Regions from separate parts of the Xanthomonas phaseoli pv. dieffenbachiae genome, predicted to be linked through region 2. Evidence: predicted binding sites of a transcription regulator. Region 2 holds the regulator's gene; each other region holds the start of a gene.
What was found. The regulator FliA, encoded in region 2, starts transcription of late flagellar genes. The targets are predictions, from matches to a motif close to TAAAGTTTNNCNNNCNNNGGCCGATAA.
Positions count from the first base shown of each region.

Region 1: the regulator FliA is predicted to act here: its motif matches at 1,203-1,229, upstream of FLG15_RS02795 (GGDEF domain-containing protein).
Region 3: the regulator FliA is predicted to act here: its motif matches at 1,711-1,737, upstream of FLG15_RS01265 (HD-GYP domain-containing protein).

Region 1 covers NZ_CP041380.1:605,934-609,210, forward strand. The annotation lists gene FLG15_RS02790 (SulP family inorganic anion transporter) at 1-1,126, shown strand, start outside; gene FLG15_RS02795 (GGDEF domain-containing protein) at 1,347-2,327, shown strand; gene FLG15_RS02800 (M28 family metallopeptidase) at 2,495-3,277, shown strand, end outside.
Region 2 covers NZ_CP041380.1:2,103,630-2,106,906, forward strand. The annotation lists gene FLG15_RS09610 (protein phosphatase CheZ) at 1-497, opposite strand, end outside; gene cheY (chemotaxis response regulator CheY) at 497-889, opposite strand; gene FLG15_RS09620 (RNA polymerase sigma factor FliA) at 925-1,692, opposite strand; gene FLG15_RS09625 (MinD/ParA family protein) at 1,689-2,573, opposite strand; gene flhF (flagellar biosynthesis GTPase FlhF) at 2,560-3,277, opposite strand, start outside.
Region 3 covers NZ_CP041380.1:272,637-275,913, forward strand. The annotation lists gene FLG15_RS01255 (hypothetical protein) at 1-90, opposite strand, end outside; gene FLG15_RS01260 (MFS transporter) at 339-1,649, shown strand; gene FLG15_RS01265 (HD-GYP domain-containing protein) at 1,797-3,056, shown strand.

The DNA of each region.
Region 1 (3,277 bases), 1.5 Mb from region 2:
GCGCACCGGTTTCGTCAACGCGCTGGCCGTGCTCATCTTCGCGGCGCAAATGCCGCATCTGCTCGGCGCCAACCTGACCACCTGGGTCATGCTGGGCGCAGGTCTTGCCATCATCTACGGCCTGCCGCGTCTGCGTCTGCCGGGGCTGTCGGCAATTCCATCGCCCCTGCTGTGCATCCTGCTGCTCAGCGTGGCCGGCACTGCGCTGCATCTGCCGCTCAAGACGGTGGCCGATCTGGGCAAGCTGCCCAACGCGCTACCGTTCCTGCAATGGCCGGCGGTGCCGTTGACGCTGGAGACGCTGCGCATCATCGCGCTGCCGGCGCTGGCCATTGCCATGGTGGGCCTGCTCGAGTCGATGATGACCGCGCGCGTGGTCGATGAACTCACCGATACGCCCAGCAACAAGAACCGCGAATGCACCGGGCTGGGCATCGCCAATGCAGCGGCCAGCCTGTTCGGCGGCATTGCCGGCTGCGGCATGATCGGGCAAACCGTGGGCAACGTGAAATACGGCGGCCGTGGCCGGCTGTCCACGTTGTTCGCCGGCGTGTTCCTGCTGGTGCTGATGGTGCTGCTCAAGCCGTGGGTGTCGCAGGTGCCGGTGGTGGCGTTGGTGGCGATCATGGTGATGGTGTCGGCGGAGACCTTCGACTGGCGCTCGCTGCGCACCGTGGTGACCCACCCGCGCACCTCCAGCGTGGTGATGCTGGCCACCGTGGCGGTCACGTTGTTTACGCACAACCTAGCGGCAGGTGTGGCGGTTGGCGTGCTGCTGAGCGGGGTGTTCTTCACCTTCAAGGTGGCCGGGCTGCTGCAGATCGCGCATGTCGATGGCGCGGACGGGGTGCGCACCTACAGCGTGCGCGGGCAGGTGTTCTTTGCCTCGGCCGATGTGTTCATCGACGCCTTCGACGCACGCGAGGTGCCCGGCCGCGCAGTGGTGATCGATGTCGGCCGCGCGCACTTCTGGGACATCACCGCGGTGGCGGCACTGGACAAGGTGGTGCAGCGTTTGCGCCATCATGGTCTGGAGGTGCAGGTGAAAGGCTTGAATGCCGGCAGCCGACGCCTGATGCAGCGGCATGCCCTGGGCGAAGACGCGCTGGAATCGTCGCTGCCCTAGGCGGCGGAATGCGCCTGGCACGCATGCGGGGCGTCATGCCGGGCTGTGCGTGCGCTGAGCGCGGTGGCGAACCAATTCAAGTTCCGGCGGGCGACGCCGATGATTCGGCATCCTCATTGCCGGTCGTCGCTGTGATGCCAGTGGGTTTCAACCCGAGATATGTGCCTGCGTGCCAAGCCCGGCACTGCGGGTTCGTGTCCGCCCGCCGGAGGGCGCAGCCATGACCAACACGCCGTTGCTGGAACGGATGGTGGACCTGACCGCCATCCGCGATGCGGACCTGCTCGATCTGAGCCTGTTGCGCACCGTGCGCGAGGTCTGCGCGGCCGAAGAACTTTCGCTGCTGCGCATCGCCCCGGACAGCAACAGCATCGCCGAAACGCGCCTGCGCGACGACGGCCGGCTGGCGCTGACGGTGGCCGAGATCCACGATGCGCGCACGCGCATCCAGCTGGCCCAGGTGCATGGGCCGGGCGATGTGGTGCAACTGCACGAAGACGGCCGCGCCTTGCTGGTCTACCCGATGATGGAGGCGCGCGGCATCCGGACCTGCCTGCGAGTGGGCGGGACGCGTATTCCCGGCGTGGCCGAGCAAGCGATGCTGCAGGGCTTTGCGCGCTTCTTCCAGAACTACCGCAGCCTGCTCGACGACGCCCAGCGCGACGCGCTGACCGGCCTGCGCAACCGCAAGACGTTCGACGAGCTGATCTTGCGGCTGTTTGCCGGGGGTGCCGACTCCGCCGCAGAGCAGGGCGTGTGGCTGGGCATCGTGGACATCGATCACTTCAAGCGCGTCAACGACACCTTCGGGCATCTGTATGGCGACGAGGTGTTGCTGCTGGTCGCGCAGCTGATGCAGCGTGCGTTTCGCCAGGACGACCTGCTGTTCCGCTTCGGCGGCGAAGAGTTCGTGATCGTGTTGCGCGGCGTGGACCGCGACACGGCCGTGCATCTTTTCGAGCGATTCCGCCTGGCCGTGGCCGAGCACCTGTTCCCGCAAGTGGGGCAGGTCACGCTCAGCACCGGCATCGTCGCACTGACCCACGGCCGGCTGATCAGCGAAATGCTGGACGAAGCCGACAAGGCGCTGTACTGGGCCAAGCAGAACGGCCGCAATCGCGCGGCGGTCTATGCCGAGCTGATTGCCGGCGGGCACTTGCAGCAGGTTGCGCAACCGGTGGGCAGCATCGATCTGTTCTAGGCGCCGGCGCGGCGCTGAAGCAGGCCAGAGCTGTTTGCCGTGGATGCAGACACGGCGCTTCTGCAGCACTTGTCGCACTCGCATCGCAGGCATCGGCGCAGCTGCGGCTATCGGCTTGCACGCGATGCTGGCTACACTCCAGGGCTATCCAAGATCTGGGGTGTGCAATGAAGCGAGTTGCCGTAGGACTTCTGGCGATGGCGGTCTCGACCGCGCTGATGGCGGCCACGCCAAGTTTCGATGGCGCGCGCATCTCGCGCGACGTCAAGGAACTGGCCTCCGACGCCTATGAAGGCCGCGGCCCGGCCACCGCCGGTGAAGAAAAGACCATTGCCTACCTGAGCAAGCAGTTCGCCGAAGCCGGTCTGCTGCCGGGCGGCGATCTGGCCAATGGCAAGCGCGCCTGGACCCAGGCGGTGCCGTTGCGGCGCGCCGATATCGTCGGCACGCCGACCATTGCCGTGCAGAACGCCGGCAAGCCGCAAGCGCTGACCCAAGGCAAGCAAATCGCCATCCGTGCCGCGCTGGATGGCTCATCCAAGGTGGAGATCGCCAACGCGCCGCTGGTGTTCGTCGGCTACGGCGTCAAGGCACCCGAGCGCAACTGGGACGATTTCAAGGGTGTGGACCTGAAGGGCAAGATCGCGGTGGTGCTGATCAACGACCCGGACTTTGAAACCGGCAAGGGCGACTTCGACGGCACCGGCATGACCTACTACGGCCGCTGGACCTACAAATACGAAGAAGGCGCACGCCAGGGCGCACTCGGCGTGCTGGTGGTGCACGAAACCGCGCCTGCCTCCTACGGCTGGGACACGGTGGCCAGCTCCAACACCAACACCATGTTCGACGTGGTGCGCGACAACCCGCGCAGCGCGCATCCCACGCTGGAAGGCTGGATCCAGCGCGATCTGGCCGCCGAGCTGTTCAAGCACGCAGGCCTGGATTTC
Region 2 (3,277 bases):
CCGAGCGCACCGAAGCCTTCATGCACACGCCGCACGATGCCGGCCACGCGCCGGATGATCTGGCCGCTCAAATCCTGATAGCTCTGCGCCAGCGACAGTTCGGTCAGGTTATGGCGCATCTTTTCCAGCAGCGCGCCCTGGTCCTGATTGAGCCCGCCGCTGCGCAGCTGGTTGGCCAGCTCGCGGCATTCTTCGACCAGATCCAATGTGCGGTGGCTGGCCTTCTCGGTCATCTCCACCACATGGTCCAGGCGCGAGCAGGCATCGTCCAGCTCGCCGGCTTCTTCGGGCACGGTGGGCAGTTCGCCCAGTGCCTGGCCGAGTTCGCGGGCGAGCCGGCTCAGGCTCTGCATCATCGGGCGCGTGCGCAGGGCGGCGAGGTGATCCACCTCGCGACGCCAGGCGACCTGGTCACCGCTTTCCAGTGCATCGAGTGCGTTCTGCAGGCGCTCGATCAAGGCGGCACGTTCGGCATCGGTTTCCACGGTCGCGTTCATCAGGCGGTCGCCGCCAGACGTTCGAACACCTTGCCCAGCTTTTCTTCCAGCGTCTGGGCGGTGAACGGCTTGATGATGTAGCCGTTCACGCCGCACTGGGCCGCTTCGATGATCTGCTCGCGCTTGGCTTCGGCGGTCACCATCATCACCGGCAGGTGCTTGAGCTTGGCGTCGGCGCGGATGTTGCGCAGCAGGTCGATGCCGGTCATGCCGGGCATGTTCCAGTCGGTGACCACGAAATCGAACGGGCCGGCACGCAACGCGGCCAGGGCGCTGTTGCCGTCTTCGGCCTCTGCGGTATTGGTGAAGCCGAGATCGCCCAACAGGTTCTTGACGATACGTCGCATCGTCGAGAAGTCGTCCACGATCAGGATCCGCATGTTCTTGTTCACATCAAGCTCCTAACACGAAAAATTACGCGAAAAATTCAGTCGTCGACTTCGACGCCGGCATCGGCCAGTTCGAAGACTTTGAGGCGGCCACGCAAACGCACCACCGCCTGGCCGTGGATCTGGCACACGCGCGATTCGCTGACGCCGAGCACGGCGCCGATTTCCTTCAGGTTCAATTCCTGCTCGTAATACAACGACAGCACCAGCTGCTCGCGCTCGGGCAACTGGCCGATGGCCTTGCCCAGCTCGCGGCCGAATTCGCCACGCTCCATCATCTGCTGCGGATTGGGGCCACCCTTGGCGGTGGTGTCCAGCTCGCCGTGATCTTCGATGCGCGATTCCAGGCTCAGCACCTGGCCACGTGCGGCATCTTCCATCAGGCGCAGGTAATCGGGCAGCGGCATTTCCATGGCGGCGGCCACTTCGGTGGCGGCGGCGGCGCGGCCGGTGTTCTGTTCGATCTTGCGCACGGCGGCGGCGGCATCGCGGGCGCGGCGGTGCACCGAACGCGGCACCCAGTCGCCCCTGCGAATCTCGTCGATCATCGAGCCGCGGATACGGATCGAGGCATAGGTTTCGAAGGACGCGCCCTGTTCGGAATCGTAGCTGCGCGAGGCTTCGATCAGGCCGATCATGCCGGCCTGGATCAGGTCGTCCACTTCCACGCTGGCCGGCAGGCGCGCCGCCAGATGGTGGGCGATGCGGCGGACCAGGTCGGCGTGCTGGGTCACCACGTCGTTGGCGTTGTTGCGCTGCACGGCGCGGTACTGCGCGCTGGCCGTGGTTGCGGTAGCGGTGCTCATGCGGCCACTCCCCGTTGGATGATGCGTTCGACAAAGAACTCGACGTTGCCGCGCGGCACGGTCGGGGCCTGCCAGCGCGAGGTACGGCGTGCGATTTCTGCGATGGCCTGCGCCGACGGACTGGCGGGGTAGGCCTTGATGACCGGTTGCTGGCGCTGCACCGACAGGCGCAGCCAGTCGTCCTGCGGCACATGGCCGAGATAGTTCAGCGAGACATCGCCGAGGAACTTCTCGCAGACGCGGGAGAGCTTGTCGTACAGCAGGCGGCCTTCGTTGGGGTCGCGCACCATGTTGGCGATGATCTGCAGGCGGTCCACGCCGCGTTCGCGCGAGAGCACCTTGATCAGCGCGTAGGCGTCGGTGATCGAGGCCGGCTCGTCGCAGACCACCACCACGGTGTCCTGGGCGGCCTGGCAGAAGGTCAGCACGCTGTCGGTGATGCCGGCGGCGGTGTCGATGACCATCACGTCCAGGTCGCGTTCCAGTTCGGAGAACACGTTGACCAGGCCGATGTGCTGGGCCGGGGCCAGTTCGGCCATGTGGCGGCGACCGGAAGCGGCCGGCACCACCAGCACGCCGCCGGGCCCTTCGATGATGACTTCATCGAGCGTGCAACGGCCGGCGATCAGGTCGGCCAGGGTGTACTTGGGCGCCAGGCCCAAGACCACGTCCAGGTTGGCCAGGCCGAGGTCGGCGTCCAGCAGCAGGGTGCGTTTGCCCATGTCGGCAAGCGCCACGGCCAGGTTGGCGGAGATGTTGGTCTTGCCCACGCCACCCTTGCCGCCGGTCACGGCAATGGTGCGCACCGGGCCCAAGGGCTCGGGACGGGTCGCCGACAGGGGGAAGGCGTTGGTCAGCTTGGCGTATTCACGCGACTGCATGGTTGTGCTCCGGAGTACAGGGCTTATCGGCAGCGCGCCGCAAATCTTCAAGGCGAAGAACGAGACTGGCGGCATTGGCGCGGTGCAGGTCGTCGGGGACCCGCTGTCCGTCAGTCACCCAGGTGATGGGCATTTGGTGGTCGACCACCACCGACAAGGCGCTGCCGAAGCGGCCGGTCTCGTCGAGTTTGGTCAGCACCACGCCTTGGGGCTTGGCGTGGGCGAAGCGGCGTACGACCTCGTCGAGGTCGGAAAAATGGGCGTTGGCAGGCAATACCAGCAGCGAGGTGACCTGCTGGGCGGCGCGCAGCCAGTTCAGCTGGGCGGCCAGGGCACGGTCGCGCTGGCCCATGCCGGCGGTGTCGATGAGCACCAGCTTGTAGTCGCGCAGGCGCTCCAGCAGCTCCAGCAGGCTTTCGGCGCTGTCGGCCTCGTGCACCGCGATGCCGAGCTGGCGGCCGTAGCTGTGCAGCTGCTCGCGGCCGCCCACGCGCTGGGTGTCGGTGGTGACCAGGGCCACGTCGCGCGGGGCGTGCTGGGCGGCAAAGCGCTGGGCGAGCTTGGCGATGGTGGTGGTCTTGCCGGCGCCGGTCGGGCCGACCAGGGCGATCACGCCGCCGCGTTCCAGCGGGTCCACCGGGGCCACCGGCAGACGCTTGGACAGCAAGCCCAGCATCAGGCCGCGGCCACGGTGCAATTCGGTA
Region 3 (3,277 bases), 1.8 Mb from region 2:
GGCAGACGTGGCCGGGTCGGTCGATGTGCAATGGGTCGTGTCGCGTCGCCAGAGATTCCAACGCCGCGAACGGCAAGCCACGCGATGCATGCGAAGACATCGCAGCGCGGGCCAAGCGCATCTACGCATTTCCGATACGCGCACAGCGCTGCGGTCATCGGCCTTGAACCGGCTGTGCAATCGGCTAGCGTGCGCAGGCGGTCGCAACACATCGCGCATCGGTGATTGCATGCATCGTGGCGCCGCCGCGCCGCCGCGCCGCCGGTCTCGCACACTGCGTCGTTCAACGGCGCCTGCAGCGCCTTCGAACCAACCCTCTCTCATCACAGGACATGCCAATGCCTCAGCACACTGCATCGTTCGGGCATTTCGCGCTGGAGCGCATGACGCCGTTTCAGTGGAGGGCCGTCGCGGTATGCGTGTTGCTGACGATGCTCGACGGCTTCGACGTGATGGCGATGGCGTTCACCGCACCGCATGTGTCGGCGGACTGGCAGCTGTCGGGCAAGCAGCTGGGCATGCTGTTCAGCGCGGGCCTGATCGGCATGGCGCTTGGCGCGCTTGGGTTGGCGCCGCTGGCCGACCGCATCGGCCGTCGCGCGCTGACGCTGGCGTGTCTGGCCATCCTGACCGTCGGCATGGGCTTGTCCGCGCTGGCCAGCACTGCATGGCAGCTCGGAGCGCTGCGGCTTCTGACCGGTCTGGGCATCGGCGGCATGTTGGCCTGCGTTGCGGTCACGGCAGGGGAGTTTTCCAGCCCCCGTTGGCGCAACACCGCCATCGTGCTGCAGGTGACCGGCTACCCGGTCGGTGCCACGCTGGGGGGCACGATTGCCGAACTGTTGATGCAGCAGTGGTCGTGGCCGGCGGTGTTCGTGCTCGGGGCGGTGGCATCGTTGCTGTGCGTGCCGTTGGTGCTTGCATTCCTGCCCGAGTCGCTGGAGTTCCTGATCATGCGCCGGCCACCCGATGCCGTCGCGCGCTTCAACGCCGTGCTGGCGCGGATGGGAATGCCGCCGCACGACGCATTGCCGCCGCTACCGCCGCAGTCAGCCACGCAGGTACAAGGTTATCGGGCCCTGTTTGATGCTGCCATGCGGCGGCACACGCTGCTGATCGCGCTTGGTTTTTTCTCGCTGATGTTCGCGTTTTACTTCGTGATCAGCTGGACGCCGAAACTGCTGGTGACCGCTGGCGCGTCGGCCACGCAGGGCGTCACGGGCGGGGTGCTGTTGAATCTTGGTGGCATCGGCGGCGGCTTGCTGTTCAGTGGCTTGGCATCGTGCGTGCGGCTGTCGCGCCTGACCATCGGGTCCCTGTTGCTGATGGGCCTGGCGATGCTGGCCTCCGGCCTGTGCAGTACGCAGTTGAGCTGGGCGCTCGCCTTCGCCCTGCTTACCGGGGCCGCGATGTTCGCGGCGGTGGGCGGCATGTACGCCATCGTGCCGATCGTCTTCGACGCTGCGGTGCGCTCGACTGCGCTGGGCTGGGCGATCGGGGTGGGGCGCTTCGGGGCGATCCTGTCGCCGTTCTGTGCCGGGGTACTGTTGGACGCCGGATGGTCGCCGGCCATGTTGTATCTGGCCTGTAGCCTGCCGTTGCTGTTCGCCGCCGTCGCCGTGCTGGCGATGCGGTTGCCGAACCGCTGAGCAACCCGGGAACAGCCGTGTCCGGCATCACATCCTGACCCTGCGTAGACCCGCCGCGGGCCAAAGAAATCGTGCCAGGTGCCGATAACACCGCAGACCGCCAAGTCGTGGCGGGCTTCCCTGGACATTGTGCAAACCAGCGCCGGCATGCTCAGAACCATCGACTCAGATCAACTCCGTCCCGGCATGTACGTGTGCAAGCTGCTGGGCGCGTGGGTGCACCATCCGTTCTGGAAGACATCGTTTCTGGTCGATTCCGACGATGTGGAGAAGATCCACGACAGCCGCATCGAGCAGCTGGTGATCGACACCGAGCGCGGGCTGGATGTGGAGGCGCCCACGAGCTCCGGCGCGTCCGCCGCACCGGCCGTGCCGCCGAGCCCGGCGCCTGCCCCGGCACCTGCGGCGCCCGAACCGCCGGAGCCTGCCGCCGCGCCGCGTGGCGTGCGCACCAACAGCGTGACCGCCCAGGTCGGCATCGAAGCGGAGGTGGTACGCGCACGCCGCATCTTCGAAGACGGCCGCGACATGGTCGAGGCGATGTTCCGCGATGTGCGGCTGGGGCGCACCGTCGACACGGAAGCGGCCATGCCGCTGGTGGAAGCCATCAACGACTCGGTGCTGCGGCATCCGCAAGCCCTGATCAGCGTGGCGCGGCTCAAGACTGCCGACGATTACACCTATCTGCATTCGATGGCCGTGGCGGGGCTGATGAGCGGTTTGGCGCGCCAGCTCGGCCTGCCCGAATCGCAGGTGGTGGAAGCGGCGATGGGCGGCCTGCTGCACGACATGGGCAAGGCGGTGACACCGTTGGAAATTCTCAACAAGCCCGGCCGGCTCACCAACGAAGAGATGGAGATCATGCGCCAGCATCCGCTGGACGGCCATCGGCTGCTGGTGGCCGGCGGCGTGCAGAACGCGGTGGTGCTGGAAATCGCGCTGCATCACCACGAAAAGATGGATGGCAGCGGCTACCCGAATCAATTGGTGGGCGAGAAGATTTCGTTGATGTCGCGGATGGGGGCGGTCTGTGATGTCTACGACGCCATCAGCTCGGACCGCCCCTACAAACGCGGTTGGGATCCGGCCGAATCGCTCAAGCAAATGGCTTCCTGGAAGGGCCATTTCGACCCGGTGGTGTTCCAGGCCTTCGTGCGCCGGCTGGGCATTTATCCGGTCGGCTCGCTGGTGCGGCTGGAGTCGCAAAAACTTGCGGTGGTGATCGAACAGACGCCCGATGCGCTGCTCAAGCCCAAGGTGCGCGTGTTCTATTCGGCCAAGCTGCGCAGCCACGTGTTGGTGCAGGACATCGACCTGTCGCGTCCGGACTGCCATGACCGCATCGCGCAGATGGAAAGTCCTGCCGACTGGGGCTTCCGCGATCTGGAAAAGCTCTGGCTGCCCTGAGCGGGCTGCACAGGCATTGAGCCGGCGGTAGCCGTCGCGATCATGCGCACGGTGCATTGTGCGTGCCGATCACCGTGACACCCCCCTGGACAGAAGCGCCACGCGTCCATGCGATGCGCTTGCGTCCTGGCTGTGCCCGTGACCGCCAGGCCCGCGAGCGATGTCGCTAGCGAGCGCGACCATGCTGCGCTGCAGCTTGGCAATGTAGTTATGATCAATAA